Regions from separate parts of the Dorea longicatena genome, predicted to be linked through region 1. Evidence: predicted binding sites of a transcription regulator. Region 1 holds the regulator's gene; the other holds the start of a gene.
What was found. Region 1 encodes Rex, which represses fermentation and respiration genes when NADH is low (regulators of the CRP and FNR family bind a similar motif). Its sites were predicted from a motif close to ATTGTTAANTANTTAACAAT; they were not measured.
Positions count from the first base shown of each region.

Region 2: a site for Rex is predicted at 14,613-14,632, ahead of NQ508_RS02265 (proline racemase family protein). Genes of this name have one in related genera too.

Region 1 covers NZ_CP102280.1:1,400,796-1,417,854, forward strand. The annotation lists gene NQ508_RS06580 (M20 family metallopeptidase) at 1-976, opposite strand, end outside; gene plsX (phosphate acyltransferase PlsX) at 1,137-2,159, shown strand; gene acpP (acyl carrier protein) at 2,196-2,432, shown strand; gene rnc (ribonuclease III) at 2,499-3,194, shown strand; gene smc (chromosome segregation protein SMC) at 3,202-6,762, shown strand; gene ftsY (signal recognition particle-docking protein FtsY) at 6,772-7,725, shown strand; gene ilvA (threonine ammonia-lyase) at 7,747-8,961, shown strand; gene NQ508_RS06615 (beta/alpha barrel domain-containing protein) at 9,119-10,510, shown strand; gene NQ508_RS06620 (GntR family transcriptional regulator) at 10,525-11,178, shown strand; gene NQ508_RS06625 (NADP-dependent isocitrate dehydrogenase) at 11,218-12,417, shown strand; gene abc-f (ribosomal protection-like ABC-F family protein) at 12,530-14,464, opposite strand; gene NQ508_RS06635 (redox-sensing transcriptional repressor Rex) at 14,630-15,271, shown strand; gene NQ508_RS06640 (bifunctional ADP-dependent NAD(P)H-hydrate dehydratase/NAD(P)H-hydrate epimerase) at 15,373-16,875, shown strand; gene alr (alanine racemase) at 16,878-17,059, shown strand, end outside.
Region 2 covers NZ_CP102280.1:476,197-493,255, reverse strand. The annotation lists gene rpsC (30S ribosomal protein S3) at 1-132, opposite strand, end outside; gene rplV (50S ribosomal protein L22) at 144-530, opposite strand; gene rpsS (30S ribosomal protein S19) at 557-838, opposite strand; gene rplB (50S ribosomal protein L2) at 862-1,704, opposite strand; gene rplW (50S ribosomal protein L23) at 1,762-2,067, opposite strand; gene rplD (50S ribosomal protein L4) at 2,067-2,687, opposite strand; gene rplC (50S ribosomal protein L3) at 2,717-3,397, opposite strand; gene rpsJ (30S ribosomal protein S10) at 3,473-3,784, opposite strand; gene NQ508_RS02320 (hypothetical protein) at 4,477-4,689, shown strand; gene NQ508_RS02315 (LysR family transcriptional regulator) at 4,935-5,807, shown strand; gene NQ508_RS02310 (hypothetical protein) at 6,502-7,392, shown strand; gene NQ508_RS02305 (YcxB family protein) at 7,548-8,087, shown strand; gene NQ508_RS02300 (glycine/sarcosine/betaine reductase component B subunit) at 8,188-8,670, opposite strand; gene prdD (proline reductase cluster protein PrdD) at 8,691-9,458, opposite strand; gene NQ508_RS14425 (proline reductase) at 9,722-9,967, opposite strand; gene NQ508_RS14420 (glycine/sarcosine/betaine reductase selenoprotein B family protein) at 9,995-10,447, opposite strand; gene NQ508_RS02285 (CBO2463/CBO2479 domain-containing protein) at 10,450-10,749, opposite strand; gene prdA (D-proline reductase (dithiol) proprotein PrdA) at 10,767-12,620, opposite strand; gene prdC (proline reductase-associated electron transfer protein PrdC) at 12,813-14,228, opposite strand; tRNA gene NQ508_RS02270 (tRNA-Sec) at 14,372-14,469, opposite strand; gene NQ508_RS02265 (proline racemase family protein) at 14,764-15,798, shown strand; gene NQ508_RS02260 (TetR/AcrR family transcriptional regulator) at 15,904-16,491, shown strand; gene NQ508_RS02255 (putative Se/S carrier protein) at 16,625-16,861, opposite strand; gene NQ508_RS02250 (sulfurtransferase TusA family protein) at 16,864-17,059, opposite strand, start outside.

The DNA.
Region 1 (17,059 bases):
ATATGCCTGGGTAAGGGGTTAGTTTCGGAATATCCAGTTCCTTCATGAAGCCGACGATCTGTTCGGTAAATTCCGGATTGCAGATCAGAGGCGGTACTTCCGAGATCATAGTGATTTTGGCTGTTCCTCCGAAAGTTTCGGCTGTCCGGATTGCCGTTTCTTTCATTCTTCGTACCAGAAGTTCTCTGGAATCTTTATCGTTCGTTCGAATAGTTCCTTCGAGAACGGCAGTATCAGGAATGATATTGGCGGCGGTTCCGGCCTGGAATTTACCGACGGTCATAAGACAGGCTTTGGAAGGATCTGTCTCACGGGCGATTACAGACTGCAGTGCAAAATATACATGGGCTGCAATATTGATCGGATCAACGGAATTCTGAGGATAGGCACCATGTGCTCCCTTTCCTTTGATTTCAATATGAAAACCGTCAACGGAGTACATCATAGTTCCTGTACTGTTATACATGTAAATTCCAACCGGCATCTGCCCTGGAGATACATGATAGGCCAGTGCCGCATCTACTTTCGGATTCTCCAGGATACCATGTTCTATCATATTTTTACTGCCTTCGAATGTTTCTTCCGCAGGCTGGAACATAAATTTGACTGTGCCTTTTAACTCGGCCTCATTTTCTTTTAGCATTTTTGCAGCGGTCAGTAACATGGCAGCGTGAAAATCATGTCCGCAGGCATGTGCTTCTTTTCCGGTCGGGCAGGCAAATGAAAGTCCGCTTTCTTCCGGCATCGGGAGCGCATCCATGTCGGCTCGTAATAATAAGACTTTGCCGCCGTTTCCGACAGTAGCGGTCACACCTTCACCACATCGGGAAGGTGTTAAGCCATATTTGGTCAATTTGTCCATCACATATGCACAGGCCATTGGCATATGAAGTCCCGTTTCTGCATTCGTGTGGAAGTAACGTCTGTTTTTAACTGTTTCATCATTGAGCTCAAGAGCTCTCTTATAATAATCCATTTATTAAATCCCTTCTTTTATATATATGCAATTTTGATGATAAAAGGTATTATATCAACCGGATCATATATTATCAAACTTCTGATAAATATTTTTGAAAATATTGATTTTTGCATGGATGTTTAGTAGAATAAATTCAGTAATATTAGGAGGAATCAATATGTCAGAAATTACGGTGATAGCATTGGACGCCATGGGCGGGGATAATGCACCGGGTGAAATGGTAAAAGGAGCAGTAGATGCTCTTGGACGTGAACAGGATATAAAGGTATATCTGCTTGGCAAAGAAGATATAGTGAATGCTGAATTGCAGAAGTATACTTATGATAAGAACAGACTGGAAGTTGTGAATACAACAGAAGTAATAGAGACTGCCGAACCTCCGGTGAATGCGATCAGAAGAAAGAAAGATTCTTCTATTGTAGTCGGAATGAAGATGGTAAAGGAAGGAAAGGCTGATGCATTTGTATCTGCTGGAAGTTCCGGAGCAATTCTGGTAGGCGGACAGGTAATCGTTGGAAGGATCAAAGGTGTAGAGCGGCCACCACTTGCGTCACTGATCCCGACAGAGAAGGGTGTAGCACTTCTGATCGACTGTGGAGCGAATGTAGATGCCAGAGCCTCACATCTGGTTCAGTTTGCCAAGATGGGTTCTATCTATATGGAACATGTAGTTGGTATTAAGAATCCGAAAGTTGGGATTGTAAATATCGGAGCAGAAGAAGAAAAAGGTAATGCACTGGTAAAGGAGACGTTTCCTCTTTTAAAAGAAGAAAAAGAACTGAATTTTATCGGAAGTGTAGAAGCAAGAGAGATTCCGCATGGACAGGCTGATGTCATTGTGACAGAAGCATTTTCGGGCAATGTAATCCTTAAGCTATATGAAGGTGTCGGAGCGGTACTGATCAGTAAGGTAAAAGAAGGACTGATGTCCACACTCAGAAGCAAGATCGGAGCATTGCTTATCAAACCGGCGTTAAAAACAACTTTAAAGTCATTTGATGCAAGTGAGTATGGCGGTGCGCCATTGCTTGGATTAAACGGTCTGGTCGTAAAGACACATGGAAGTTCGAAAGCAAAAGAAGTCAGCAATACACTGATCCAATGTGTGACATTTAAAAAGCAGAAAATTAATGAAAAGATCAAAGAAAGTATTCAATCGGAGCAAAAATCCGCTGAATAATATATTACTAACTATGATGAGAAAAGGAGATTTGATATGGAACTTGAAAAATTAAAAGAAATCATCGCTGATGTATTAAATGTAGAAGTGAATGATATTACAGAGGACACAACATTTGTAGATGATCTGGGAGCAGACTCCCTTGATATCTTCCAGATTATTATGGGAATAGAAGAAACATTTGACATTGAGATCGATAATGATGACGCTGAGCAGATCTCTACAGTTGGAGATGCTGTTGAGCAGATCAAGAATGCAACAAATAATAACTAGGCAGATATAAAAAGAACGAAAGAGCCCTGCCAGGGGCTTTTTTCGTTCTTTAGGATGGAGTTTACAATGAGCAAAGACCTTAAAGAATTAGAAGGAAAGATTGGTTACAAATTTGATGACTTTACCCTGTTTACAAAGGCGATGATTCACAGCTCTTATGCCAATGAAAAGCATCTGCCAAAGTATGAGTGTAATGAACGTCTGGAATTTCTGGGAGATGCAGTCCTTGAACTGGTGTCCAGCGAATTCCTGTTTCACAATAATCCGAAGCTTCCGGAAGGGGAACTTACGAAGACGAGGGCAAGTATGGTATGTGAACCGGCGCTGGCATTCTGTGCAAGAGATCTGGATCTTGGCGAATACCTTCTGCTTGGTAAAGGAGAAGATGCTACCGGAGGACGAAAGAGAGAATCTGTAACATCGGATGCAATGGAGGCTCTGATCGGAGCAATTTATCTTGATGGTGGTTTTGCTAATGCAAAAGAGTTTATACATCGATTTATTTTGAAAGATTTGGAGAACAAGAAACTCTTTTTTGATAGCAAGACTATCCTGCAGGAAATCGTGCAGGCGAATTTTAAAGAAGTAATCTCGTATCATCTGATTGGTGAAGAGGGACCGGATCATAATAAGATTTTCCGTGTTGCGGTACATATCGGAGAAGAAGAATACGGAGTCGGAGAAGGCCGGACGAAGAAAGCAGCAGAGCAGGAGGCTGCATATATCAGCATTTTGAAACTGCATGAAAAGAATATAAAGTAGGTGTGGAATGTATTTAAAAAGCATAGAAGTGCAGGGATTTAAATCATTTGCCAATAAAATTAAATTCGAATTCCATAATGGAATCACCGGCATTGTCGGTCCGAACGGAAGTGGAAAAAGTAACGTAGCAGATGCGGTCAGATGGGTGCTTGGGGAACAGCGTGTGAAGCAGTTAAGAGGCGGCAACATGCAGGATGTTATTTTTTCCGGTACTGAGAACAGAAAGCCGCTTAGTTATGCATCGGTGGCGATCACTCTGGACAATTCAGACCATAAGCTTCCGGTTGATTACGAAGAAGTTACGGTAGCAAGAAAGCTATACCGTTCCGGAGAAAGCGAATATCTGATCAATGGAAGAGCATGCAGATTAAAAGATGTAAATGAACTTTTCTATGATACAGGTATCGGAAAAGAAGGGTATTCGATTATTGGACAGGGACAGATTGATAAGATCTTAAGTGGTAAGCCGGATGAGAGGCGAGAGCTTTTTGATGAAGCAGCAGGAATTGTCAAATTCAAACGAAGAAAAAGTATGTCGGTCAAAAAGTTAGAAGATGAACGCCAGAATCTGGTTCGTGTCAATGATATTCTGTCTGAGTTGGAAAAGCAGGTTGGGCCGTTAGAACGTCAGTCTGAAAAGGCGAGGGAGTATCTGAAACGGAAGGAAGAATTAAAAACATACGATATCAACATGTTCCTGCTGGAAATGGAACGTATCCGAGATCAGATTCGGGGGCTGGAAGAGAAGCTTCGTATTACAAAAGGGGAGCTTGAAGAAGCAACCAGACAATATGCGGATACGAAGACGGAATATGAGGCGATTGAAGAACAGGTGGAAGTGATCGACGCTTCTGTCGAAAAGGCTAACCGTCAATTAAATGAGACGACGATTCTGAAGCAGCAGTTAGAGAACCAGATCGCACTGTTAAAGGAACAGATTCACAGTGCACGGATGAACGATGAACATTTCGAACAGCGGGCCAGCGTGATTGATTCCGAGATGGATGTCCGTGAAGGACAGATGAAAGAACTTCAGACGGAGAAGGATTCCATTGTAAAACAGATGGAAGAAAAACAGTCGGAAGAAGATCAGATTAAGAATGAACTGACGGAATTACAGGCGAAGATAGCACAGATTACAGGATCCGTTGATGAAAAGAAGAATCATATCATGGAGATACTGAATAACAGAGCATCTACGAAAGCTCAGATCCAGAAATTTGATACGATGATGGAACAGATCCAGGTTAGAAAGTCGCAGATCAACCGAGAGATCCTTGCTAATGACAGTGAGATTGCAGAAGAAAATGAAAATCTGAACAAGTATCAGATGGAATTAAAAGTTATCTCAGACAAGATCATAGCCCTGAACAATGAAAATAAAGAATATGAAAGTAACATTAAGACGTTACAGGCGCAGATATCCAGAGAGTCTCAGAAATTACAGATTGGTCAGTCTGCTTTCCACCGGGAGCAGTCAAGACTGGAATCCCTTAAGAATATTACAGAACGTTATGACGGATACGGTAACAGTATTCGTAAAGTTATGGATAATAAGGAGCGTGAGAAGGGACTTCTGGGTGTAGTAGCAGATATCGTAAAGGTTGAAAAAGACTATGAGATTGCTATTGAGACCGCACTTGGCGGTAATATCCAGAATATCGTAACCGAGGATGAAGATACGGCAAAACGTATGATCAATTTCCTGAAGAAGAATAAGTTCGGCCGTGCAACATTCCTGCCTTTAACATCAATCCGTGCGAATTCCGGGATTAATCGTCCGGAAGCCCTTAAAGAACCGGGAGTTGTCGGAACAGCCAACAAACTGGTTCAGGTAGAGAATAAATATAAAACTCTCGCAGATTATCTGCTGGGAAGAACACTGGTAGTAGATCATATTGATCATGCAACAATGATCGCAAGAAAATACCACCAGTCAATCCGTATCGTTACACTGGAAGGGGAACTGATCAATCCGGGTGGTTCCATGACCGGTGGAGCATTTAAGAATTCCAGTAATCTTCTGAGCAGACGAAGAGAAATCGAAGAGTTTGAAAAGACCGTTCAGAAATTAAAACAGGAGATGACGGAGACGGAACAGCAGATCTGTGGCCTGAAAGATGAACGCGCAGGGTATTATGAAAAGACTGACGCAATCAGTGCAGAGCTTCAGAAAGCGTATGTCGTACAGAATACCGCAAAGATGAATGCAGATCAGTCATCTGCAAAGATCCAGAGTTTCAAACAACAATTCGATAATCTGCGAAATGAAGCTGCAAAACTGGATATACAGATCAACGAGATAATGGACAATCAGGAGTCTATTAATATAGAACTGGATACGTCAGAAAGTCTGGAAAATGATCTGAATATCAACATTGAGAAAGAACAAAAAGAGCTGGAAGAGATCCACGCAAAGGAAAGCTTTAAGACCAGAAAATCAGAACAGATTCATCTGGAATATGCAGGATTAGAGCAGAAGTATACATTTATTACGGAAAATATTATCCGTATCCGTGAAGAGATGGATAAATTCCGGGCAGAATTGGAAGAACTGACAAAGAATAAGGGTGGAAATTCTCAGGAAATTGCCGAAAAAGAGAAGAAGATCCAGGAATTGAAAACAACAATTGATAATTCCGGGGATCTGTTTGATGAAATCAAACTTCAGATTGAACGTTCAAAAAGAGAACGTGAGGAATTGAATAAACGGCACAAATCATTCTTCGAAAAACGTGAAGAGATCTCAAAACATATGACAGATCTTGATAAAGAGGTTTATCGTCTGGAAAGTCAGAGGGAAGGGTACGAAGAAGCTTCTGAAAAGCAGATTAATTATATGTGGGAGGAATATGAACTCACACTGAATCACGCAAAAGAACTTAGGAATCCGAACCTGACCGATCTTGCAGATATGAAAAGACGGATCCAGGAGTTAAAAGGTGAGATCCGTGCACTGGGTAATGTCAATGTTAATGCGATAGAAGAATATAAAAGTGTATCCGAGCGTTATGAATTCCTGAAAGGCCAGCATGATGATCTGGTAGAAGCAGCCGAAACACTGGAACAGATTATCGAGGAACTTGATAATGCCATGCGTAAGCAGTTCAAAGAGCAGTTCGCCAGAATTGCAGCCGAGTTCGATCAGGTATTCAAGGAAATGTTCGGAGGCGGAAAAGGAACGCTGGAACTTATGGAAGATGAGGATATTCTGGAGGCGGGTATCCGGATCATTGCCCAGCCGCCTGGAAAGAAGCTGCAGAATATGATGCAGTTGTCCGGTGGAGAAAAAGCATTGACAGCGATAGCACTTCTTTTTGCGATCCAGAATCTGAAGCCGTCACCGTTCTGTCTGCTGGATGAGATCGAAGCGGCACTGGATGATAATAACGTAGACCGTTTTGCACAATATTTGCACAAGTTAACAAAGTATACGCAGTTCATAGTAATCACACATCGACGTGGAACAATGACGGCGGCAGACAGACTGTATGGTATCACTATGCAGGAAAAAGGTGTATCTACACTGGTATCTGTCAGCCTGCTTGAAAATGAACTGGATAAATAGGAGGAAGATATGGGATTTTTTGAAAAACTGGTTGCCGGTCTTGGTAAGACCAGAGACAATATTGTATCAGGAATGGACAGCATCTTTCACGGATTCTCCCGTATCGATGATGACTTTTACGAGGAGCTGGAAGAGGTTCTGATCATGGGAGATCTTGGTGTACAGGCAACATATGATATTCTGGATGATCTGAAGGCAAAAGTAAAAGAAAAACACATCAAAGAACCAATGGAATGCCGGGAACTTCTGATCGAAAGTATCAAAGAACAGATGGACATCGGAGAAACAGCATATGAATTTGAAAACCGCACATCCGTAGTGATGGTAATCGGTGTCAATGGTGTAGGAAAGACTACAACGATCGGAAAGCTTGCAGGAAAGCTTCGTGCAGAGAATAAGAAAGTTGTAATTGCAGCGGCCGATACATTCCGTGCGGCGGCCGGAGAACAGTTAAAAGAATGGGCGAACCGTTCGCAGGCAGAGCTGATCGGCGGACAGGAGGGATCTGATCCGGCATCGGTTGTGTTTGATGCTGTTGCGGCAGCAAAGGCGCGGCATGCAGATGTGCTGATGATCGATACAGCCGGACGTCTGCACAATAAAAAGAATCTGATGGAAGAACTCAGAAAGATGAATAAGATCATTGACCGGGAATTCCCTGAGGCATACAGAGAGACATTGGTTGTTCTGGATGCAACAACAGGACAGAATGCCCTGCAGCAGGCGAAGGAATTCAACGATGTGGCAGAGATTACAGGGATCGTTTTGACAAAGATGGATGGAACCGCAAAAGGAGGAATCGCAGTTGCCATCCATGCAGAGCTGGGCGTTCCGGTAAAATATATCGGTGTGGGAGAGACTATTGACGATTTGCAGAAATTTAATGCAGATGATTTCGTGAATGCGTTATTCGAAAGACCGAAAGATGATGAGGCTTCAGAAGAGGTTTCAGAAAACGAATAAGAGGAAGAGAGGAAGTACGAGATGTTAACATTAGAAAAATTCAAACAGGCGAGTGCAATCGTAAAAGAAGTAACCCTGCCAACTAAGCTGGTATACAGCGAATACTTAAGCAAACAGACAGGTGCTGATGTCTATCTGAAACCAGAGAATATGCAGTATACAGGTGCTTATAAAGTACGTGGTGCATATTACAAGATCAGTACAATGAGCGAAGAAGACAGAAAGAAAGGTCTTGTAACTGCGTCTGCAGGTAACCATGCACAGGGCGTGGCATATGCAGCAAAGAAATTCGGCTGCAAGGCAACGGTAGTTATGCCGACAGTTACACCACTGATCAAAGTAAATCGTACAAAGAGCTATGGAGCAGAAGTCGTATTACACGGAGATGTCTATGATGATGCCTGTGCATATGCAATGAAACTGGCAGAAGAAGAAGGATACACATTCGTACATCCTTTCGATGATCTGGATGTTGCAACGGGACAGGGAAGTATTGCAATGGAAATCTTTGAAGAACTTCCGGACGTAGATTATATTCTCGCACCAATCGGTGGCGGCGGTCTGATTACAGGAGTTTCGACACTTACCAAGATGCTGAATCCGAATGTCAAAGTAATCGGTGTAGAACCGGCTGCCGCTGCAAGCATGACAGAGGCATTGAAAGAAAGACATCCGGTAACACTTGCAAGTGCCAATACGATCGCTGATGGTACAGCTGTAAAACGTGTCGGAGAAAAGATCTTCCCATATGCAGAAAAGAATATAGATGAAGTTATTACAGTTGCAGATGATGATCTGATCGGTGCATTCCTCGATGTAGTAGAGAATCACAAGATGATCGTAGAAAATTCAGGCCTTCTGACAGTAGCGGCGCTCAGACAGCTTGATCTGAAAGGAAAGAAAGTCGTATCCATCTTAAGTGGTGGTAATATGGATGTGATTACAATGTCCTCGATCGTACAGCACGGACTGATCCAGAGAGACAGAATCTTCTCTGTATCTGTACTTCTTCCGGACAAGCCGGGTGAACTGGTACGCGTTGCAGCTACAATCGCCAAAGCAAATGGTAATGTAATCAAACTGGAGCATAACCAGTTCGTAAGTACCAACCGAAACGCAGCAGTAGAACTTCGAATCACTCTGGAAGCATTCGGAACCGAACACAAACACCAGATTATGAAAGCCTTAGAAGACGAGGGCTTAAGTCCGAGAGAAGTTAACGCAAAACTTTATTAATAATATATAAAAAATGATTATGGAATCCCCATAATCATTTTTTTTGAATAAATATCCATAATAGAACTTGACAACACATGTATTATTGTATACAATTATACATGTTGAATTTAGTACTTTACTACGAAAAAATATTTTAGAAAGCAGGCGATGGAAAATGGAAAACAGGAAAGTATACCTGGATGATCATACAAATTTATTGCAACTGGAAGAGCACATGTACCCGTTGGTGGATGTGAAGACACCGAATGTATTTCGTAATCTGTTCCATTATGACGAGATTCCGAAAATCGCATTCAATGACCGAATTGTTCCGCATTGTATGCCGGATGAGATCTGGATCACAGATACAACATTCAGAGATGGCCAACAATCACGTGCCCCGTACAGTACTGAGCAGATCGTAACATTATATGATTATTTTCATCGTCTGGGTGGTCCGAAGGGAAAGATCAGACAGTGTGAATTCTTCCTCTATAGTAAAAAGGACAGAGACGCAGTCTACAAATGCATGGAAAAGGATTATAAATTCCCGGAGATAACAAGCTGGATCCGTGCGAGCAAGAAAGATTTCGAACTGGTGAAAGAGATCGGAATGAAAGAGACTGGTATTCTGGTAAGCTGTTCGGACTATCATATATTCTATAAACTAAAGATGACAAGACGTGAGGCAATGGAACATTATCTGTCTATCGTAAGAGAATGTCTTGAGACAGGAATCAGCCCGAGATGTCATCTGGAAGATATCACACGTTCCGACATCTATGGATTCGTCATTCCATTCTGTCTGGAACTTATGAAACTGATGGATGAGTATAAGATTCCGGTCAAGATCCGTGTCTGTGATACCATGGGATACGGGGTCAACTATCCGGGAGCTGTAATACCAAGATCTATTCCGGGAATCATCTATGGACTCAGAGTACATGCCGGTGTTCCAAGCGAACTGATCGAATTTCACGGACATAATGATTTCTATAAGGCAGTCAGCAATTCATCGACAGCATGGCTTTATGGTGCGTGCGGTGTGAACTGTTCACTTTTTGGAATCGGAGAGCGTACCGGTAATACACCACTGGAAGCGATGGTGTTCGAATATGCACAGCTTCGTGGCACACTGGATGGGATGGATACAACAGTTATCACAGAGCTTGCAGATTATTATGAGAAAGAGATCGGATATCATATTCCTTCAAGAACACCTTTTGTTGGTAAGAACTTTAATGTAACAAGGGCTGGAATCCATGCAGATGGTTTATTGAAGAATGAAGAGATCTACAACGTATTTGATACCGGAAAATTCCTGAACCGTCCTCCGCTTGTTGCAATATCTAACACATCCGGACTTGCAGGTATTGCACACTGGATCAATACATATTTTAAGCTGCCGGAGGACAAGAAAGTAGATAAGAACTCAGAACTTGTAAGTTCTGTAAAAGAATGGGTAGATAAGCAGTATGAAGAAGGACGAGTAACCGTTCTTACAGACGATGAGTTGATCAGAGTTATCGACGAAAACTGTAAGAGAATTGGTGTGGAATTGATATAGCAGAGGTGTTTTTAATGGAAGAATATCAGGACAGATCCTTACGAGGAAGAGTGTTCCGGCATCTGCGGGAAGATATTCTGAATGGGGTATATAAAAATCATGAAGAATTAAGGGAAGTAACAATCGGTGAAGAACTGGGGGTAAGCAGAACACCGGTAAGAGAAGCCTTAAGACAATTGGAGTTAGAAGGACTGGTTACGATCATTCCGAATAAAGGTGCGTATGTGACAGCCATTACCAGAAAAGATGTGAAAGATATCTATAAGATACGTTCGCAACTGGAAGGGCTGTGTGCCAACTGGGCAACGAAATATATTACGGATGCGCAGATTGAAGAACTGGAAGAAGTGATTCTTCTGTCAGAATTTCATTTGCATAAGAAAGGATCCGGACAGATTGAACAGATGTCAGAAATGGATGGTAAGTTTCATAAGATATTGTATGAGGCATCCAACAGCAGGATCCTGGAACATGTATTAACAGATTTTCACAAGTATGTACAGCTTGCCAGGACGATGTCTATTGAAGCACCGGAGCGTGCCGAGAAATCAATAGAAGAACACAGAGAAATCCTGGAAGCAATCAAGGCAAAAGATGCGGCAAAAGCAGAACAGCTTGCAAATGAACATATATTACACGTGATGGAAAATCTGCATCTGGAAGAATAATAAAAGATGCCGCGAACAGATAGAAAGGAGACAAATACCATGGCAAAAATTAAAATGACAACACCGATTGTAGAGATGGACGGAGACGAGATGACAAGAATTCTCTGGAAGATGATCAAAGAAGATCTTCTGGAGCCATATATTGAACTGAACACAGAATATTATGATCTGGGTCTGGAACATAGAAATGAGACAGATGATCAGGTAACAATCGATGCTGCTAATGCAACCAAGAAATATAAAGTTGCAGTAAAATGTGCAACAATCACACCGAATGCGGCACGTATGAAAGAGTACGATCTGAAAGAAATGTGGAGGAGTCCGAACGGAACGATCCGTGCAATACTTGACGGAACTGTATTTCGTGCACCGATTGTTGTAAAAGGCATTGAGCCATGTGTAAAAAACTGGAAAAAACCAATCACTATTGCAAGACATGCATATGGAGATGTATATAAAAATACAGAGATGAAGATTCCTGGACCTGGAAAAGTAGAACTGGTATACACGGCAGAAGACGGCACAGAGACCAGAGAACTGGTACACAACTATGCAGGACCGGGTGTTGCACAGGGAATGCATAACTTATGCGGATCTATTGAAAGCTTTGCGAGAAGCTGCTTTAATTATGCATTGGATACAAAGCAGGATCTGTGGTTCGCAACAAAAGATACGATCTCTAAGAAGTATGACCATACATTCAAAGATATTTTCCAGGAAATCTTTGACAAAGATTATGCCGAGAAGTTCAAAGAAGCCGGAATTACATATTTCTATACTTTGATCGATGATGCGGTTGCAAGAGTTATGAAATCAGAAGGCGGATATATCTGGGCATGTAAGAACTATGACGGAGATGTAATGAGTGATATGGTTTCTTCCGCATTTGGTTCTCTTGCAATGATGACATCTGTTCTGGTATCACCGGATGGAAATTATGAATATGAGGCAGCTCATGGAACTGTACAACGTCATTATTACAAGCATCTGAAAGGGGAAGAGACTTCTACAAACTCTGTAGCTACAATTTTTGCATGGACAGGTGCTCTTAGAAAACGTGGTGAGATGGATGGAAATGCCGAATTGGCAGCATTCGCAGATAAGCTTGAAAAAGCAACCATTGATACCATTGAAGAAGGTAAGATGACGAAAGATTTGGCATTGATCACGACACTGGAAAATCCAACCGTATTGAACAGCGAAGGATTTATTAAGGCAATTGCTGAAAAATTAAAATAGATAATATATATCTACAGGACCTGCCACCGGCAGTTCCTTACGAATGCATGGCAATATAAAAGCCCGCCCCAGAAGCTTTCTGGAGCGGGCTAAAAAGTTGCAAATCAGGCGTTTAAGCGTCTTCTGCTAATTCCTCCCATTTCATGTATAATTCTTCTAATTCTTCCGCTATTGCGGCTTTTTCTTTTGCAAGTTCCTGGCATTTTACAGAGTTGGTGAAGATATCTTCCTGAATCATCAGGGCATCGATCTCACTATCACGGTCTTCCAGTTCGCCGATACGTTCTTCAGTCTTTTTAAGCTCATTCTGACGTTTGCGAAGTCTTGCCTGGGCTTCCTTTTGCTCCTGCCAGCTGAGTTTTGACTCGGATACATTCTTGTCTGTACTGTTATCTGAAACGGATGAAGGTGTAGAGGCTTCTCCGGCATATGCAGTAGTGAGTTCTTCTTTTTTCTCCAGATAATAGTCATAATTTCCGATATAATTTACAAATGTATGATTGACAAGATCCAGAATCCGTGATGCAGTTTGATTAATGAAATAACGGTCATGAGAGACATAAAGTACAGTACCGGTATAATCATTCAAAGCATTCTCAAGGATTTCTTTGGATGCGATGTCCAAATGGTTGGTCGGCTCGTCGAGGATCAGGAAATTTGCTTCAGAGAGCATCAGTTTCGCAAGAGATACACGTCCGCGTTCCCCACCGCTCAAAGAACTGATCTGTTTGAAGACATCATCACCGGTAAAAAGAAATGCTGCAAGCACATTCCGGATTTCCGTATTCGTAAGAGTCGGATAATCATCGGAAATCTCGTCAAAAATTGTTTTTTCCATATGAAGGACATGATGTTCCTGATCGTAGTAGCCAATCTTAACATTGGAGCCAAGTGTATAAGTACCGGAATCAGCAGATACCACTCGGTTTAAGATCTTAAGAAGCGTAGTCTTTCCTGTTCCGTTATCACCGATTACTGCGACATGTTCACCACGTTTGATCTCGAGATTAACGTCTGTAAAAAGTTCCTGTCCGGGGAAAGATTTGCTTAAATGTTCAATAGTCAGAACATCATTGCCACTTACACAGGATGGTTCCAGTTTCAGATGTATATCTGTATTAACTTCTATCGGTTTTTCGATGGTCTGCATTTTTTCCAACATCTTTTCGCGGCTTTCGGCACGTTTGATGGATTTTTCGCGGTTGAAAGAACGAAGCTTTTCGATAACCGCTTCCTGATGCTTGATTTCCTGCTGCTGGTTAAGATATTCCTTCAGGCGTATGTCGCGAAGCTGCTGCTTCTTTGCTGCATAGTCGCTGTAATTTCCCATATAAGTACGAAGTTCTCCAAGCTCGATTTCAAGAACTTTAGTGACAACTTTGTTCAAAAAATAACGGTCATGAGACACGATCAGCACAGCTCCCTGATAGTTTAGAAGATAGGTTTCAAGCCATGCAATTGAATTCAGATCCAGATGGTTGGTTGGCTCATCAAGAAGCAAAATGTCTGGTTTCGTTAACAGAAGCTTGCCGAGAGATACACGGGTTTTCTGTCCTCCGGAGAGAGTGTCGACGGGTTTGGTGAAATCATTTTCCGTAAATCCAAGTCCCTTTAACACACCGGTGATCTCACTTTCACAAGAATAGCCATTCTCACGTTCGAAAGCGGCCGTAAGGCGGTTGTAAGTTTCCAGACGGTCGTTCAAGGCGTCGCCGGAGAGATGCTTAAGTTCCATCTCGATCTCGCGGATACGGCGCTCCATAGCGATTATATCGGCCTTTGCGGTGCGGACTTCTTCGTAGATCGTATTACCGCTTTGCATCTCTTGATGCTGGGCAAGATAGCCAAGTGTCTTACCTTTTGTCAGGATGACGTTGCCGTCATCCGGGGCTGATTCGCCTACAATCATTTTGAGCAGAGTGGACTTACCGGCACCGTTCGGTCCGACAAGAGCTGCTTTTTCGTGATCTTCTATATGGAAGGATCCATCTCTGACGATGAGGTGTTCACCGAAAGATTTCTGGATCCCGTGACATGCTAATATCATATATTTCCTCCTGAGTTATGGATAATTGATACGTTGGTATTCTCAAAATGCATTTACACATGCTACTTTATTATAACGGAAATTGCATAAAATTCAACAATAGTTTGACAATAATCTTTCAATTTTATATAATTATTTTAGACTATGATTGGAAGGGTGAAAACATTGGAAGAAAGAGAGATTTCTCGTGCGGTCATAAGAAGATTGCCGAGGTATTACAGATATTTGGGCGAACTGTTGGAAAATGGTGTAGAGCGGATTTCTTCGAACGATCTGAGTAAGCGGATGAAAGTAACAGCATCCCAGATCCGTCAGGATCTTAATAATTTCGGAGGATTCGGACAACAGGGATACGGTTATAATGTTAAGTATTTATACACAGAGATTGGAAAGATATTAGGATTGGAAGAAGACCACAATATTATTATCATTGGTGCAGGTAATCTTGGGCAGGCACTGGCTAATTATGCAGCCTTCGAGAACCGTGGATTCATTCTGAAAGGAATCTTTGATGTGAATCCAAGACTTCAGGGAGTATCCATCCGTGGAGTTCCGATCCGTATGATGGATGATCTGAAAACGTTCGTTCAGAATAATGAGATTGATATTGCAGTTCTGACGATTCCGAAAGAGAAAGCAATTGAAGTTGCGAATATGCTGGTTGAGAACGGAGTACGTGCGATCTGGAACTTTGCACATACAGATTTGAACCTTCCGGATAATGTTGTTGTTGAGAATGTGCATCTGTCAGAAAGTCTGATGCAGTTGTCATACAATATCAGTCGTTACAAAGAGGACCATAAATAAACTATAATACAAGAAAGCGTGTAGGAGTAGTCTGGAATACGGACATATTTTTACACGTTCTTTTGTTGCAGAGATATATCTGATGGGAGATGAATGAATATATGAAACTTCTGGTTAATGCTGCGCAGATGAAGGCTGCCGATCAGTACACGATTCAGGAACTGGGCATCGCATCACTAGAATTAATGGAGTGTGCGGCAAATGCCTGTGTACAGACGATGCAAAGTGAGAATCTGGATCTTTCTTCTGTCTGTGTGGTATGTGGATCAGGAAATAATGGCGGAGATGGATTTGCCATCGCCAGGATCTTGAAGAATATGGGGTGTCCTGTGGATACTTATCTGGTCGGCAATCCAGAGCATTGTACACCGGAGACACGGGAACAGATAAGACGTCTTAAAGAATGTGGTGGTAAGATCACAGAAGATATCCCGCAGGATAACAGCTACAGCATAGTGATAGATGCCGTGTTCGGAGTCGGACTGAGCCGTAAGATTGAAGGTACATATCGTCAGGTGATTGAACGTATGAATCAGATGCAGGGTACAAAATTTGCAGTAGATATCCCATCAGGACTTTCAGCCTCTACGGGATGTGTGCTTGGTTGTGCATTCCACGCAGATGATACAGTGACATTCGAGGTGAAAAAGATCGGCCTTGAACTGGCGCAGGGCAGAGCATATGCAGGAAGAGTAACAGTAGCAGAGATTGGCATTTCGCATGAGCCGTTATTACAGGATGCAGATGTGATCCATTCTTTTGAAAGAGAAGAATATCGTAGAATGCTTCCGGAAAGACCGGAAGATTCTAATAAGGGAAGTTATGGAAGGCTTCTTGTGATCGCTGGAAGTAAGGGTATGGCAGGTGCGGCATATCTGAATGCCCATGCGGCTTATATGACAGGAGCCGGGCTTGTCAGAATCTATACACCAAAGGACAACCGCGAGATATTGCAGACACTTCTGCCGGAAGCGATCATAACGGCTTATGATGAATTTAATAAAGAAGAAGTACTAAAGCTTCTTAAGTGGGCAGACGGTGTGTGTATTGGTTCCGGCATTGGAAGAAGTACAACATCGGAGAAGTTATTGCGGACGGTTATAGAGTACGTGGATGTTCCATGCCTGATCGATGCAGATGGGTTAAATCTTCTGTCAGATAACAAAGATCTTCTTGATCGGCTGGCAGACCGGAAGTTCATATTTACGCCGCATATGAAAGAGATGTCTAGACTTACAGGCATCCCTGTGGAAGATCTTAGAGAAGACCGGATACAGATCCTGAAGAAATTCGCTGACGGATATCAGGTAACCTGTGTATTAAAAGATTCCAGAACACTGATCGCAGATAAGGCAAATGAAATCTGCCTGAATCTTACCGGGAACAGTGCGATGGCAAAAGCCGGTTCGGGAGATGTGCTGGCCGGTGTGATCGCAGGCTTTATGGTGCAGGAAAAAGATACGAAAAAAGCAGCCAGATTAGGTACATATGTACATGGTTTGGCCGGTGACCTTGCAAAATTTGAAAAAGGCGTATATAGTGTAATGGCAAGAGATCTGATAGAATATATCAGTAAAGCATTAATGAAACTGGAGGATGAATAGCAGTGAAACATTATACAAGAGTTTTAGCCAGAGTCGATTTAGATGCGGTTGAATATAATATAGAGATGATGAAGAAAAATATTCAGAAAGATACACAGATGATGGCAGTCATCAAGATGGATGGTTATGGACATGGTGCCGTTCAGATTGCAAAGCTTCTGGAACCCAAGGATTATATCTGGGG
Region 2 (17,059 bases), 920 kb from region 1:
CTTCTTAAGATATGTTCTGATTTCATGGTCTTCCACTAAGCAGTCTGCGAAATCTTTCTCTGCATACCATCTTGAGTCCCAGTCTTTGATAACTCCGACTCTCAAACCATGAGGATTAACTTTCTGTCCCATGTTTGCCCTCCTTATCTTTCATCAAGCACGAGTGTAATGTGGCTCATTCTCTTTTCGATTCTGTAAGCTCTACCCTGTGCTCTAGGTCTGATTCTCTTCATTGTTGGTCCTTTGTTTGCATAAGCCTCTGCAATGTACAGATTCTCAGCATTCATGCCGTTGTTGTTCTCAGCATTTGCAATTGCAGACTCTAATAATTTCTTTATTAAACTAGAAGCATATCTTGGATTGTATGTCAAAATACCAAGTGCTGTTGTTACATCCTTACCTCTGATGGCATCTAATACGAAGCATGCTTTCTGAACAGAAACTCTTGCGTAAGATAACTTAGCAGAAGGTCTTGTATCTTTGTTAGCATTTCTTTCTCTTTTAATTTGGGATCTATGTCCTTTAGCCATGGATGAACCCTCCTTTCACAATCTAATTATCTAACTTTGGATTTCTTTTCGTCTTTTCCGTGTCCTCTGTAAGTTCTGGTTGCTACGAACTCTCCGAGTTTGTGTCCAACCATATCTTCAGTAACATATACAGGTACGTGCTTTCTTCCGTCATGAACAGCAATTGTGTGTCCGATCATGCTTGGGAAGATTGTAGAACGACGGGACCATGTCTTGATTACAGACTTGTCTCCAGCCTCGTTCATAGCATCAACCTTTTTAAGCAGGCTTGCGTCTGCGAATGGTCCTTTTTTAATAGAACGTGCCATAGGTTCTAACCTCCTTATGAAAACTATTTAATTGCTTTACCATCTCTTCTTCTTACGATCATCTTGTTAGAAGCTTTATTTTTCTTTCTTGTCTTAAGACCAAGTGCTGGTTTACCCCAAGGTGTACACGGACCCGGACGACCGATTCCTGTCTTACCTTCACCACCACCATGCGGATGGTCATTCGGGTTCATAACAGAACCACGAACTGTAGGTCTGATTCCCATATGACGTTTACGTCCTGCTTTACCAATGTTGACCAGGTTGTGATCACCATTTCCTACAACTCCGATAGAAGCTCTGCACTCAAGCGGTACCATTCTCATTTCTCCTGATGGAAGTCTGAGAGTTGCATATTTTCCTTCTTTAGCCATTAACTGAGCACTGTTACCTGCGGAACGAACCATCTGTCCGCCTTTTCCAGGATGAAGCTCGATGTTGTGGATCTGAGTACCAACTGGAATCTGTGCTAATGGGAGGCAGTTACCGATCTTAACTTCAGCTTCTGGTCCATTCATAACTGTCATTCCGTCTGTCAGTCCTTCAGGTGCGATGATATATGCTTTTTCACCATCTTCATAGCAGATCAGAGCAATGTTAGCTGTTCTGTTTGGATCATATTCGATACCAAGTACAGTAGCGTGGATATTGTCTTTTCTTCTCTTGAAGTCGATAATTCTATATTTTTTCTTAGCTCCGCCTCCGCGGTGTCTAACTGTGATTTTTCCTTGATTATTACGTCCAGCCTGTCTACTCTTTGGAGCTAACAGAGATTTTTCTGGTGTTGTCTTTGTGATTTCAGAGAAATCAGAACCAGTCATCTGTCTTCTGGAAGGCGTATATGGGCGGTATGTTTTAATTCCCATGATTAATCTCCTTTCAATTGTTTATTGTCACGGTTTCTGTCCGTATGCTTTGCAATCTTATAATCCCTGGAAGATCTCGATATCTGCGCTATCTTCTGTAAGTTTTACGATTGCTTTTTTAGTTTTAGCTGTTTTTCCGAAGTTGTAAGTTCCACGAACTCTTTTCTTCTTTCCATCGTTGTTCATTGTGTTTACTTTCTCTACTTTAGTTCCTGTAAACATCTTTTCAACAGCTTCTTTAATCTGAGATTTTGTTGCTTCTGGGTGTACTAAGAAAGTGTATTTCTTTTCTCCCATAAGTTCCATACTCTTTTCTGTTACTACAGGTTTAAGGATTACATCATAATACTGAACGTTTGCCATTATGCGTACACCTCCTCGATTTTAGCAACAACAGCTTTTGTTGTGATTACTGTGTTGTATTTTAAGATATCGTACACATTGATTGTATTAGTCTTTGCAGTCTTAACATCAGCGATGTTTCTTGCTGAAAGCTCTGCGTTCTTGTTGTCATCCTCTAATACTACTAATGCTTTAGATACATCTAAATTCTTAAGAATGTTTGCAAAGTTCTTTGTCTTTGCTTCTTCGAAGTTGATCTCATCGATTACGATGAATTTGTTTTCTTCAACTCTTGATGTGAGTGCAGATTTCAGAGCTGCTCTCTTCTCTCTCTTATTCATTTTGAAAGAATAATCTCTCGGAACTGGTGCGAATACAACTCCGCCGCCTGTCCACTGTGGAGCTCTTGTAGATCCCTGTCTTGCATGACCGGTTCCTTTCTGTCTCCATGGTTTTCTTCCACCACCAGAAACTTCAGAACGTGTTTTTGCTTTCTGTGTTCCCTGACGGTTATTTGCAAGCTGGCTTACAACTGCCATGTGTACAAGATGTTCATTAACTTCAACACCGAATACAGCATCGCTTAAGTCGATCTTACCAACTTCTTTACCTTCGATATTATAAACAGATACGTTAGCCATCTTAAGTGTCCTCCTTCCTTCGCCAAATCTTAGTTAGCTTTTACTGCTTCTTTGATAGTTACTAAAGATTTCTTAGGTCCCGGTACTGAACCTTTAACCAGAAGTAAGTTGTTCTCAGCGTCAACACGTACAACTACGAGATTCTGGACTGTAATCTTCTTACTTCCCATGTGTCCCGGCATGTGTTTTCCTTTAAATACTTTACTTGGATCTGAACAAGCACCGTTTGAACCAGCATGGCGATGATACTTAGAACCATGAGCCATAGGTCCTCTTGACTGATTGTGACGTTTGATTGCGCCCTGGAATCCTTTTCCTTTAGAGATTGCAGTTGCGTCAATCTTATCTCCAGCAGCGAAGATATCAGCCTTGATTTCCTGGCCTAACTCATATTCGCTAGCATTTTCAAACTTAAATTCTCTTACATATCTCTTACCTGTAACACCGGCTTTAGCAAAGTGTCCCTGCTCTGCCTTTGTTACACCGTGACGGTGAACAATTTCTTTCTTTCCGCCTTTGTCTTTGTTGATGATCTTGTCTTTCTTGTCAACGAATCCAACCTGAACAGCTTCGTATCCGTCATTCTCAACAGTCTTGATCTGTGTTACAGCACAAGGTCCAGCCTGAAGAACTGTTACCGGAGTAAGTGTTCCGTCTTCGTTGAAGATCTGAGTCATTCCGACTTTTGTTGCTAAAATAGCTTTCTTCATTTTATTTTACCTCCTGTGATTTACAGCGGAACGCCCGATTGGACGCTCATCCTAAATTATAGGAATTACTGCTTCTTATTTCATTTTGATATCAATAGCTACACCAGCTGGCATCTCTAATCTAGATAATGCATCTACAGTCTTCTGTGTTGGTGCAATGATATCGATCAGTCTCTTATGAGTTCTCTGTTCGAACTGTTCTCTGGAATCTTTGTATTTGTGAACAGCTCTTAAGATTGTAACTACTTCCTTCTTTGTCGGAAGTGGTACAGGTCCACTCACCTTAGATCCGTTTTTCTTTACAGTTTCGATGATTTTCTTAGCGGATGCATCTACTAACTGATGATCATACGCTTTCAAAGTGATTCTCATTACTTGACTTGCCATAAAAAAAGTCGCCTCCTTTTCGTACTTATAATCGAGTACGACAAGCGGTGACTGTACACTCTCCCGTGTGTGTCGTGAGAACCCACACGTTGTTACCACATCGCAGTGGCCGTTATAGTAGTTTCGTACAGTGACTTGTCGCCAGTTTCCTAACTTGACATTCGCTCCACGGAAAACCTGCTAATTCCTAGCAGCAACCTCACGCTTCAACGCTATCATGTCACAGCTCTCTTAGTATATCCGATTCCCATACATTTTGCAAGTACTTTTTTGTTTTTTTATTCATACAATTTATTTTGTACTTTCCACTCAAACATGTTAAGTTTTTGCCAACAAATAGTATTATTTTCTCTTATTTTAGCATTATACTTTCTAATATTTTATTGATATTTCAAATTTTCCAGACTATACTATTACTATAAGCCAAAGCAATCAGGGGAGTCAGACATCATGGATGTGTTGCTTCCCTTTTTTGCACAATATTATAATGAATGGAGTGTGTTACATATGAGTGAAAATGGAAATCAATCTCGTGAATGGAACTCTCGTTTTGGTTACATTATGGTTGCCGCAGGAGCTGCGATCAGCCTCGGAAACATTTGGAAATTCGCATATCTCGCCTTGTAGAGAAAGTAACCAAAATCATTATGCCTGTACTCTTTCTCTTCCTTATTATATGTGGTATCTGAGCAATGTTCGTAACCAGCAATGCAATCGATGGTTTAAAATACTATCTCCTGCCTGATTTTAGCAAATTCAATTTCACTGTATTTTCCCAGGCAGCAACCCAGGTTTTATTCTCTGTTGGAATCGGTAACATTATCGTTTCCCTCAGATTCGGACTCTTAAGTAATATTAAACTTCCGTGGCTGGATGCTTCCGGAATATCACACCTTGGGATTTAAAGAATACGAAAAAGAACTCACCAATGACGATAAGTTCGGCAGAGTAACTTTATACGACAAAATCCTTACCTGCATTGTTGTTCCGATATTTATGACAATCATCATTTTAAATGTATTCGGATTCATACGATGATTTAAAAAAAGTCATCCGATAAGCTTGTAATTTTGATATTTTTTAGCTACTATTAATAAGCAAATAAAATTTTTATAATTTTTTGTATTTTCATACATTGGAGAATAAAAGAATGGACATCAAAAGTTGGAAAATCATGTTAGCCGTTGATGATTACGGCAGCTTTACCCGCGTAGGCGCGGAACTTGGATACACACAATCCGGTATTACGCAAATGATGAAAAATCTGGAAAAGAAAGTCGGGTTCCCGCTCTACATCAAAGACCACCACGGTATTACACTTACAAATGAAGCAAAGTCACTTATTCCGGCAATCCGCACATTATTGAATGCCGATGAAGTAATTCATCAGGAAATTGCTGCATTAAATGGTGCGCAGAGAGGAACCATCCGCATCGGCACTTATCTAAGCTGTTCAATTCACTGGATTCCAAAGATCATCCGAGAATTCCAGCAGAAACATCCGGATATCATCATCCAGGTTATCGAAGGGGTTGAAGGAGAACTTGCCGACTGGATTCAGGAACGACGTGTAGATATCGGATTTATCAGTCTGCAGAAAAATCATAAATATCAGTTTCTTCCGGTCATGAACGACTTGATGTACGCAGTTGTTCCAGAAAACGATCCTCTTGCAAAAGAAGAAGAAATTCCAATCGAAGCATTTGAAGATGCACCTTTTATCATCACAGAATACACACCAGGAAGCGACGTACACCGTATTTTAAAAAAGCATAAAATCCATCCGGATATCCGCTATGTAACCAGAAATGAATTTTCTTCCCTTTCCATGGTCGAACACGAACTAGGATATTCTATCCTCCCGGGTCTTTTACTTCGCGGCCAGCAGGGAAAATTTGTAAAACGTCCATTGAAGCCAACAATTACAAGACAGTTAGGACTTGCATATTCTTCTCTCAAAAATCTGTCACCTGCTTCAAAGACTTTTCTGGAATATGCAAAAGACTTTCTGTTAGATGATTAAGTCAATATTCATGCAGAGTAAATGACATTCTTTCTCATTTATTCATTAAAATTGCACGAAACACCTCCCGCTTTATCACGTTTTTCTTGTTGCAATGCCAGTTTTTTCCATCCTTATTGACATCATCGAATTAACGTGATATATTAATAGTAACTTAAAGACAGACACAGACACCAATGGCGGTTCCTCATCGATGATATAATACAGGAACTGCTCTTTTAGAATCAGACAGTATAATCGTCTGTTTTTAAGGCACCATTATTATGGTTGTTATTGCAGTTATGCCTGAGCCGGTTGTTTCCCCCAAGAATAACCTTGCAAAGGTGAACTCCAATTGATATATACATCCTCCACAAGGAGGAGCATTCCCCAGCTTTGTATATAAAAACAAAACTGCAATGCAACGAGGAAAAACCTCTCAATGACATACCAATAAGAAAGAGCACGACATGTTCAGATGTCGTGCTTTTTCTTATTAATTCTCTCTATAAGACTATAGTTCGATTGACTTTTAACGTATTAGTTGATAAAATATTAATGTAAAGCAATGCGTGAATTTATAGAAATTCTTTACAAATCGGGGTGTATATGATTTCTTTCATAGTGCTAAAAAGGCATTTCCTTGCCTGGTACTTATTTATTCACATGTATAGCTTGTTAACAATTTAATATGAAAATCTGGAGGGATGAATTTATGTTATTAGCAATCCAAATTTTATTAGGTGTTTTGTTTGCTGGAACAGGTATTGGTCTTATTGTCGATTTAGGCAAGAACCGAATGGATGAACTAAAAGGTTCTACCGGGAAACAATGGGCATCTGCTTTTACTGTTGGTATCATTGCTAACTTTCTTGACACTTTAGGATGTGGCTCTTACGCACCATCTACATTTATGTACAAACTTTTCAATCAGATTGATGACATCGATATTCCTGGTACACTGAATATCGGTGATACATTCCCAGTTATTTTTGAGGCATTTATCTTCACAACTTCTGTAGAATGTGATCCTCTTTTCCTTTGGGTAATGTTCATTTGTGCAGCTGTTGGTTCATTTGGATTTGCATCTATCGTTACAAAATGGCCACGTAACAAAATCAGAATTGCTCTTGGATGTGCGATGCTTCCGTTGGCAGTAGTAATGTTATGCAAAAATCTTGGTGTCGGACCTTTCGGTTTAGTTGGTACTGCAGTTGGATTAACAGGTTGGAAACTGATCGTAGCCGCAGCACTTAATGTTTTATGGGGCGCTCTTATGGATATTGGTTTTGGACTTTATGCACCTTGTATGGCAACATGTCTTCTGCTTGGTGTTGATGCTCAGACATGTTTCCCTGTCTTCATGGGATCTTGCGCATGCTTAATGCCAGCTTGCTCTATCGAATTTATCAAGTCACATAGATACGATGTTGCACATACAATTGGTAATGCGATAGGTGGATGTATCGGTGTATTTATCGCATGGAAATTAGTTACAGGTCTTCCAATGTTCTGGCTCATTAATCTTATCTGCCTCGTGCTTGTATGGACTTCTTACACTTTACTTAGTGCAGCAAAGAAAGACAAAGCAAAAGGTATTGCTTAATATCTGTGAAACATATATATAAGCAAAATACTCATTTAAACAAAACAACACACGGATGGCAGTCTTAACAGACTGCCATCTTTATATCATTGTATGTAAGAGATCCTGCTTCTGGCAGTTTCCCTGCATTACAATTTTATTATGGAGAATATCATATGTTTGTTAACGAATATGTAATGACACGTAAACGCTACGACAAATGGGCAGCTCCAAAGTTCTGGAGACTTCCTATCTTCTACGTATATTGTGTAATCTTTGCATCCGGAACTTTCGGCTGGATTTATTTTCATCATGTAGGAGCTTCACTCAGATGGCAGTCTGTTGGTGCCACACTTTCATTTATAGCCATCTACCGTGGAGTATTTTTCAAATGGATGCACGCTGATAAAACTTTCCGTGTAATGCGTACTCAATATTTCAACGATAAAGACTGGACCTGTAAAGTCATGATCCGCGAAAAGGACATTGCCCTTTACATTAACAATAAGATAAATAACCATGTAAACTGGGAAGATCTTACCAAATTCGAAGAGGCGAAAACTTATTACAAGCTCACTTCCAAAGACCAGATTGAAGGCGTTATGCTTGACAAAGAGTCTTTCACCAAAGGCGACTCCGAAAGTTTCAAACAATGGATGTTAGAACAACATCCCGAAATCGAATACGGACCTATCGATCCTGCATTCGATAAATAAAAAAAGAGAAGATTTCCATTCGCAAGAATGAGGTAATCTTCTCTTTTTCTTATTGTTTGTTCTATTTCCGACACTTTCTGTCGTAGATATCTTCCCGGTTCTATCGTCCTTCCTGTTCATCCTTATGACGCATCTTAAGCTTCAGAAGAGCTTTTGCCTTCAGACAGTCAACCCTCACCATGTTGTTCTCTCCGACAACATCTGTCTCTGTACCATCTGCGCTTTTATTAATATCCACAATTCCGTCCAGATAATCATTTTCTACAACAAATTTTGCAACAGTACCACTAAAATTAAGTCCCGTCACCGGAATTCCTCTGATTCCAAGCTGTTCACATGTATTTGTATAATCCACATCGCTGTTTCCCCATCCATCCGATGATATGATTACTCCATCTGCACGCATACATTCTGCCATTGCTGCCGCTCTGGTTCCTACCAGCATTTTATCTTTGTTATCATCCGGCGTTCCGACTATGATCAGTCCGAGAAGATCCAGATCTGTATCCTCTGCCACTACTTCCAACAGCGGATCTCTGAAATGATGTAATGATGTTTCTTTTGTCGATGGTCCAATTCCCATAACTTCTGCACCTCCTGTAGTTACTGCATCGAGCGGATCATGCCGTCTCTGTACTCATTCGGAGTAATCATAACCGGCATATTGCCCATATCGATAATCGAACGTCCGCCTTCAACCCCTGACGGTTCATCCGGGAACATCCATGTATCATACATAGCTCCCTGTCCAGCCACCTGACGGATAATTACAACCTTCTTCTTTCCAGGTCTTACTTTATCATGATATTCATGACGTTCTGTGCACTTATCACCTTTGAACTTTTTCAGTTTCTCTCTGTATGTCTGAATGAATTCATCACAGAGTTTGTGTGCAGTAAATGGCCCATGTCTCTCCTGCCCCATACCAGCAGCAAATGTTACATCAAACGAAATAATATAATCATCATCTCCCGGTGTACCTGCACGGTTTAAGCACAACTGTTCCTTCAGATTGCCTTCTGATGAACCAAATTCGTGACACTGCTTTCCGTTCACATCAACGCCCGTCAACATAACATATACACCCGTTATAGTGTGAGTTATTCCTTCTCCCAATTTACCAAGCACTTTTGTTGAGATTGGAATGATATCCATAATCGTGTTCGTCCATCTGTCATGGTCTCCCGGTTTAATAATCTGAATATCAATCTTCTCAATACAATCATCCTGTGCAACAAGCTGATCGATCATCTCTTTGCTGACCGTCATATGGCCATCCGTTGTGATATTATTGTACTCACCCCATTCCACATCTGTCATATGAAATGCTTTGATCACAAGGCGTCTTAAGTCTATCTCTTTCTCAGCCATCATGTCACCTCCTAAAAAAATTACGGACATATATCAATCAAAGTCCGCTTTTTGCGGTTTCCCCGTACACTTTGATAGCAAAAACAACGTATCCATTCATCCTTTTTATATTGTTTTCTTATTTTTCCTATGTCCTTTCCATATCTCTAGTATACAATATACTGTAAGAAATTCCAATATACTGTCTGATTCTTTTTTCAAAAAAGGGCAGATGCAAAATACATCTGCCCTTCTTAAGATCAAATAAAATTCATAAAATCGAATTAGATCTTAGCAACATACTCGAATGGCAACGGAACAATCTTTCCTGGAGTTTCGATTTTCTCTAACTGCTCCAGAGTTGCCTTTACGATCTGTGTCTGCTGTTCTACATTGTGAGGACCACCCGCATTAGCACCCATAGGTACCAACGGAGCTACCGCACGAGGAGTACCAGTCTGACGAACAACTGGTGGAAGAGCTGCAATAATAATTGTAGGAATTCCAGCTTCTTCAATCGCTCTCTGCACCAATACTGCAGAGCGGTGGCAGGTACCTCAGCCAGCGGTGAGGATTACTGCGTCAACATCCTCATTTTTGAACATTTCAGCGATAGCAGGACCAGTTTCATGTTTGAATTTCTCCTGGTTTCCACCACCACCCATGAATCCAGCATGTACAGGAGCACAAGCTCTGATAAATCCTTCTTTTGCTAATTCATGAATTCTGTCAATTGGGAACATACAGTTGATGTCCTTGTTAACATCACTGTTATCATATCCACCGTGTGATACCATCAGATCACTAGATGGTGTAGTGTTTTCGATCTTTCTCCATGTCCAGTCACCAGCAAGGTTAAATCTCTCCTGGCTCTTCTTGTGAACACCTGCTGCTGTTGCAAGAGCGATAGACATATCTTTCAGCTCTTTTGTTACAGGAGCCCATACTGACGGTGGAGTAATAGGAACGAATATTTCAGACTGTAAGCCTTTAACAACCGTTAAACTCATTTTTAATCCTCCTTATTAGCATCCAAACGTGCTTGCATTTCTTGTTGTTTGCGACGTTCTTTTTCAATATTGCTGACGTATTTCTCATTTACTTCCGGTCCGAGCTGTTCCGGGAAACTCATGTTCCAGCCAACTTCCTGACCTACTTTCGGCTCTGTATCGCAGATGAACATTCTCTTCGGAGCTTTAAAGAACCCCAGACGTCCTTTTAAGTCAACGCTGATACTACAGTCGTCGACCGCTACGATGACACCTTCCATATAAATGATCTTATCGCCATAGTGTAAACGTTCATTATCCATTATGATAACACCTGATCTTAGTCGTATTTTTCTTTACGTTTCTGGCTCATTGGCAGAGACTGCTCGTTGTCTACGAGTTCAATCTTCTTACCGCAAGCTGCTTCGATCAGCTCAACGTTAGTAGCTTTAACGTTTGGATTCCACTTCTTCTCAGCGGCTTTTACTTCTTCACCAGCCATAGCTGCTTTCAGCATAGCAAGGGCACGGATACCCTCTTCCTGGCAAAGTGTATTACATCCAAGTACCTCATTCTCGATACCAGACTCTGATTTGTTATTGTCAACCATGTACTGCATGTACTTGTTACCAACAACAAGTGCACCCTGAACAGCGCAGAATGAAAGTCCTACTACAGGAATTCCTCTCATACCGATCTGCTCGATGTGGCTTGCGAAGTCGATGTGGTTATTTCCGAATCCTTCTGTTGTAACGAAAGCTCCGTCAACATCCATCATTTCTACTGTATGTCCTACACGACGAGATACATAGTACTTCTCTGCATTGATCTGAGGTGATCCTACGAATACAACTCCGCAAAGGTCAACTTCTTCATCATGTAAAGCTTCAAGTACAAGTGGCTCTCTCCAGTAATGTCTTGACATCTCTTTAGATGCAGGTCCGATACATGTTAATGCATGGATACATCCATCAAGTACCTCAAGTGGAGATACGCATACAGGTACGTTTCCTAAGTCTACGTTAGCTCTTGCGCCAAGGATACCAACTGGTTCTACAGGAAGGATGAAGTTATCATGCATAGCTCCCTGTCCCATGATCTCTTTTACGATTACGACTTTCTTCTTACCTGGACGACGGATTGATTTCAGTTCTTCGTCTTCAACGATGAAGCTGTCATCTAATTCTTTCATTACTTCACGGATTTCCTGAGTAATGATGTCAAATGCTGTATGTGCAGCCATAGGTCCACGACGTTCCATGTTAGTCTTTTCCTGAACTACGATGTTACCTTTGATAAAGATTTCTCCCTTATCCGGGCATCCAGGACGTCCCCACATGATGTTCTCGTCAAGGTATCCTTCTGAAGAACCGAACTCACCAATCTGAACTCCGCCTTCATCTGTTCCTGTCAGCATCATAACAACGCCGTCAAGTACTCTTGTTGCGCCTTCACCAAGGATTGCATCGCCTTCTTTTGTAGCGATTGGCTGAACATCCATGATTGTCTCTGAGTATGTGTGGTATTGGTCAGGAGTGATGATTTCAAGATGGAAATCTTTAACCAGTTCCTGATCAGCAATTACTTCTGCTTCAATTCCTTCACGGATGTAAAGAGTTGTTCCTTCGATCTTTGTCTCTGGTCCTCTCTTAACCTCTGTGATCTTAATGTGTCTTCTTGTTAATGTTCCTACTACTTTTGCTTCTTCAACAGGTGCTTCTGCTGTTGCTGTAGCTGCTACTGCTGCTGCAGGTACTTCCGCTACTGCTTCTCCTGTTGCTCCAAGAGCTCCAACCGGAATTTCAAGATTGATATCTTTTCCTTCTCCGATGTGGATCTTAAGTGTTCCTCCAGCTACTGTTGCTGCTGTTGCAACTGGTGCTGCTGGTGCAGCTTCCTCTGCCGGAGCTTCTTCCTCTGCCTCTTCTACTGGAGTTGTAGGTGCTTTTACACCATCCAGAACATCATTTGTTAACGGGCAAAGAGAATCACAAGTTTTTGTAAGTTTTGCACCCAGTACTTCTTCGATTGTAAGGCATCCGTCCAGGTTTAATAATCCTGAATCTACCAGATCATCAAAAATTGCTGGATCTTCGAGATTAGCCGGCTCAATTGTGATACCAGCTTCTGCTCTACAGCACAGTACTGCAGGATCATGAGCATGTGCTTTTGCTGTTTCAGCTGTGATTGACATATTGTTTCCCTCCTTGTTTTTGTTTCATACATTTTCCTTGCGGAATATTGTAGTTAAAAAATATATATACAGCTGCGTCCAACTTCCAGAAGAACCTCTCAATTACTTCTGTCAGGCAAAAGAATCGGGGGTCTCCTACCTCATTGCACGCAACGGTAATACCGATAATATTATGTTTCATTCAGGTTATAATTAAAAATCAATTTCCTGACTTACTTCTTTAGAAACCTTCAGGCTTCTGTACAGTGGATGTCCAACTGTTCTCATAACATGGTCTGTCTGATGGAATACCTTCAGTCCCATCTTCGGTCCGGATGCCATTACAGTGTTTGAACAGTCTGAGCAGTTACCGATCAGAATGTATTCACATTTGTCTTTCTTGAACTGTATATTGTTCTTAACCTGTCCAGGACAGTTACCAGGTCTTAAGCACTTCAGTGGTGCTCCCGGTTTGTTTTCAATTGCCTGTTTACATTTGCACATAGATACTACTTTGGCATTCATCTTAGAAGCGATCTCACGCATACGCTCTTCGCTTCCGCCGCAGGCACATACAAGAATTCCCATTGTTGCTCCGTGGAGATCCGGGAACTCGATTGTAACGAGGATTGCTCCTGTTGTTTTTGTTGTAGGTGCATCTAATGTAGTAGACTTTCCTGTGAAAGCTCCACCCATGATGATCTCTCCATATTTTCCGTCGATTCCGCCGGCTTTTTCGATCATCTCTCCAACGCTTACACCAACTGGTACGTCGAAGAATACGTGTGCTTCATTTCCACCGTTTAATTTACCACGGACTGTCATATTCTTGCTGATACAAGGTTTCTTTTCATCAACCGCTTCAGCGATCTTACAGACAGTTTCTACATTGATAACAACAGATCTAGCTGCTGATGGAAGCTGTGTAGTTGTGAGTAATACCCCAAGACACTCTCTTACTACTGCACGTTCCTCACCCATCGGGTAGATATCAGCCATCAGATGCATCTTGATATCAGGCTCATTCTCAAGAGCTTTCTGTAATACCTTGATTGCTTTATGATGTTTCTTCTTAATAGCAATGATTGCTTTCTTTGCGTGAGTGATTTCCATACTATATTTAATACCACGGATTAATTTATCACTCTGCTCTTCGATCTGTCTTGTGTTGTGTTCCAGTCCCGGTTCGCATTCAGCTGCATTTACAAGAATGTATCCACAATCCAGTTTGAAGTCTTTCGGAAGCTCTGGGTTGATCTCAGGATCAAGCTCACCCATCGGAGTTTCTTCTAAATTAATATTAAGTTTTACTCCTGTCGGGAATCCGGCTCCTCCCATTCCTACGATTCCGGCTGCTTTCACCAGATCAAGTTTTGATGATTCATCTGTGATACCTTCTACTGATTCGGTAACCGGAATGAATTCATCCGGCTGTTCAGCGGCCGGCTCGATGATGATGCGGTCTTCTGTAATCTCTGTTACTTTTCCATACACGCTTGAAAAGATGTTAGCTCCCAGGCCTGTTGGTGTAGCAATGAGAGTACCCTTTTTCACCTCAGCACCAACTTCTACACATGGTGCACAAGGAGCGCCAACATGCTGGCGTAATAACATCTGTACATTTCCCATGACACACTTCTCCTTTTTAATTTTTATTTTATCTAAGTCAAAACGAAACTATGCAAGCTCGTTTACTTATTCTGATTTGATTAATATAGAAATTTTCTATGAATTATTTTTCGCCATTTTTTTAACAGAAACTGTCTGTTTTTTGGCGGAGGCATGTGGGAATCGAACCCACCCAGGACGCTCTTAACGCCCTACACTAGTTTTGAAGACTAGGAGGCACACCAGTTACCCAACTACCCCCATGTGCTTATATACCATATCATATTTGCCCTTAATTTTCAACACTTTTATTTATTTTTATAATACCAAAAAAGCATTGACTTTTCAATGTATTTCGTACATAATGAAATCAACAGATTGAACAAAATACTAGAATACAGTCTATTTGTTAATTTTATATCGCAATATCTGTTAATTTTATTATTTTTATTTTTCACTCATAGAAAAAGGCACTACGAAAATATAGAGATTTTCAATGTGTTTTTATAAAAACTTATAGATGAATTCTATAGGATATTATAAGGAGGTAAGGATTATGAAGTTAGAAGCAAAAGTTAACTTCGACCGGTTTGAAGAAGCTCTTCAGGTTGTAGATGCTCATACAGCCGGTGAGTTCTGCCGTATGGTCATCGGAGGATTTCCTGAGCCAGAAGGCAGCACAATGATCGAAAAGAAAAAATGGATGGAGGAAAAATACGACCACGTTCGTACAGCATTAATGCTGGAGCCTAGAGGACATCATGATATGTTCGGTGCTTTCCTTTGCGAGCCAATCCACGAAGAAGCAGATCTTGGGGTAATCTTCATGGATACAGGCGGCTACCTGAACATGTGTGGACACTGTACAATCGGAGCTGTTACAGTAGCCCTCGAAGCTGGTCTTGTTGAATGCCACGAAGGTGAGAACGAAGTTGTTCTGGATGCTCCTGCAGGAATCATCAGAACAAAAGCTCATGTAAAAGACGGAAAGGTAACAGATGTAACTCTTACAAACGTACCTGCATTCATTTACAAAGACAACTTAACAGTTAATATCGACGGAGTAGACATTCCTTATACTATTTCTTTCGGTGGAAGTTTCTTCGCACTGGTTGATACTACAAAGCTTGACATTGGCGAAATCAACGCTAAGACAGTTCCTGCTTATACAGAACTCGGAATGAAGATTCGTGATAAAGTCAACGCAGAAGTTAAGATCCAGCATCCAACTCTGGACATCACAGAAGTTGACCTGGTTGAATTCTACGGACCAACACCGAATCCGGATCAGGCTACAATGAGAAACGTTGTTGTATTCGGAGATGCTCAGGCTGACCGTTCACCTTGCGGAACAGGTACAAGTGCCAAACTCGCTACTCTTCACGGATGGGGCGAACTCGGAATCGGCGAAGAATTTATTTATGAAAGTTTCATGGGAACACGCTTCAAAGGTGTGATCAAAGAAGAAACTAAGATCGGTGATTACGATGCAGTAATCCCAATGATCACAGGAAGTGCATATCTTACAGGTGTTGCTACTTACTTAATTGACTCTACAGATCCATTAAAATATGGTTTCCTTGTAGGCTAATGCATATTCGGGGTTGAATTAGATTGCATTATCATATATGATAATAGAAGCGGATTCGTGTGATCCGCTTCTATTTTTTATACAGCAAAGAAGGGAATGATCCGAATGCCACGTAAACGCAGATCTACAAAAAGCCGAATTGTTAAAGCAGCCTGGAACCTCTTTTACAAAAATGGCTACGAACAGACTACCGTAGAAGACATCATCAACGCTTCAAAAACTTCAAAAGGTACTTTTTATCATTATTTCAAGGGAAAAGAAGCACTTTTAAATTCACTTTCTTATCTTTTTGACCAGAAATACGAAGACCTTGCTGCGGTGATTGATCCGAATCTTTCTTGTTATGATAAACTTTTATTTTTAAACCATGAATTATTTTATATGATAGAAACCAGCGTCGATATACATCTGCTGGCCTACCTCTACTCTTCGCAGCTGGTTACCAAAGATAAGAAATCTTTGTCTGACAAAAAACGTATTTATTTCAAATGGCTGACAGAGATTATGGAGGAAGGTTTAAAAAACGGAGAATTCAAAAACACCAGCACCGCTTCCGAACTAATGGAAATATATGCCATGTATGAGCGTGCTCTTCTCTATGACTGGGCCCTTTTCAAAGGCAAATTCTCACTGACCGAACGTACAGACAAGTTACTTCCACATGTATTACAGACATTTGTGGATGGACTTTAATCGCCATGTATTCGAAAGAAGCTGCCAGTTTCCCTTATATAAAAAAATTAACAGGCGTTGACCGCAGAGATTTCTCTGCAGTCAACGCCTGTTCTCTTTCAGTCCAGATTTTCCATACCCTTGTTATGACCTCTTATACAAGGCATTCATGAACATCTTCCTGTTCAATCCCTACCTCTTTCATCACATCAAGGATCTGTTCTCGGTCTGTCAGATCCGCACACCAGGAAAGTCCGCATCCTGCCGAAATCGCTCTCGGTACAGGAATCAGTCTGCCTGGTACATTTCTTTCCTTGCATACCTTCTCCATCGCCATCGCATCAGACGTCGTATGGAAAGTTACAACAAGTTTCATTACTTTTTTTCTCATCTTTACTCAATCACCACTTCGTAGTAACCGTCTTTCTCCACAGCTGTTGACTTTTTCCCCTTACTTTTGGCAAATTTTTCAACATTCATCTTCTGATGAGGCTCTGTGACAAGAATTTTCACAGGTCCTGTTTCTCCTTTTAACGCTTCTGCTGTCAGCATTAATGGTTCCGGACAAGAAAGACCTCTTGCATCTACT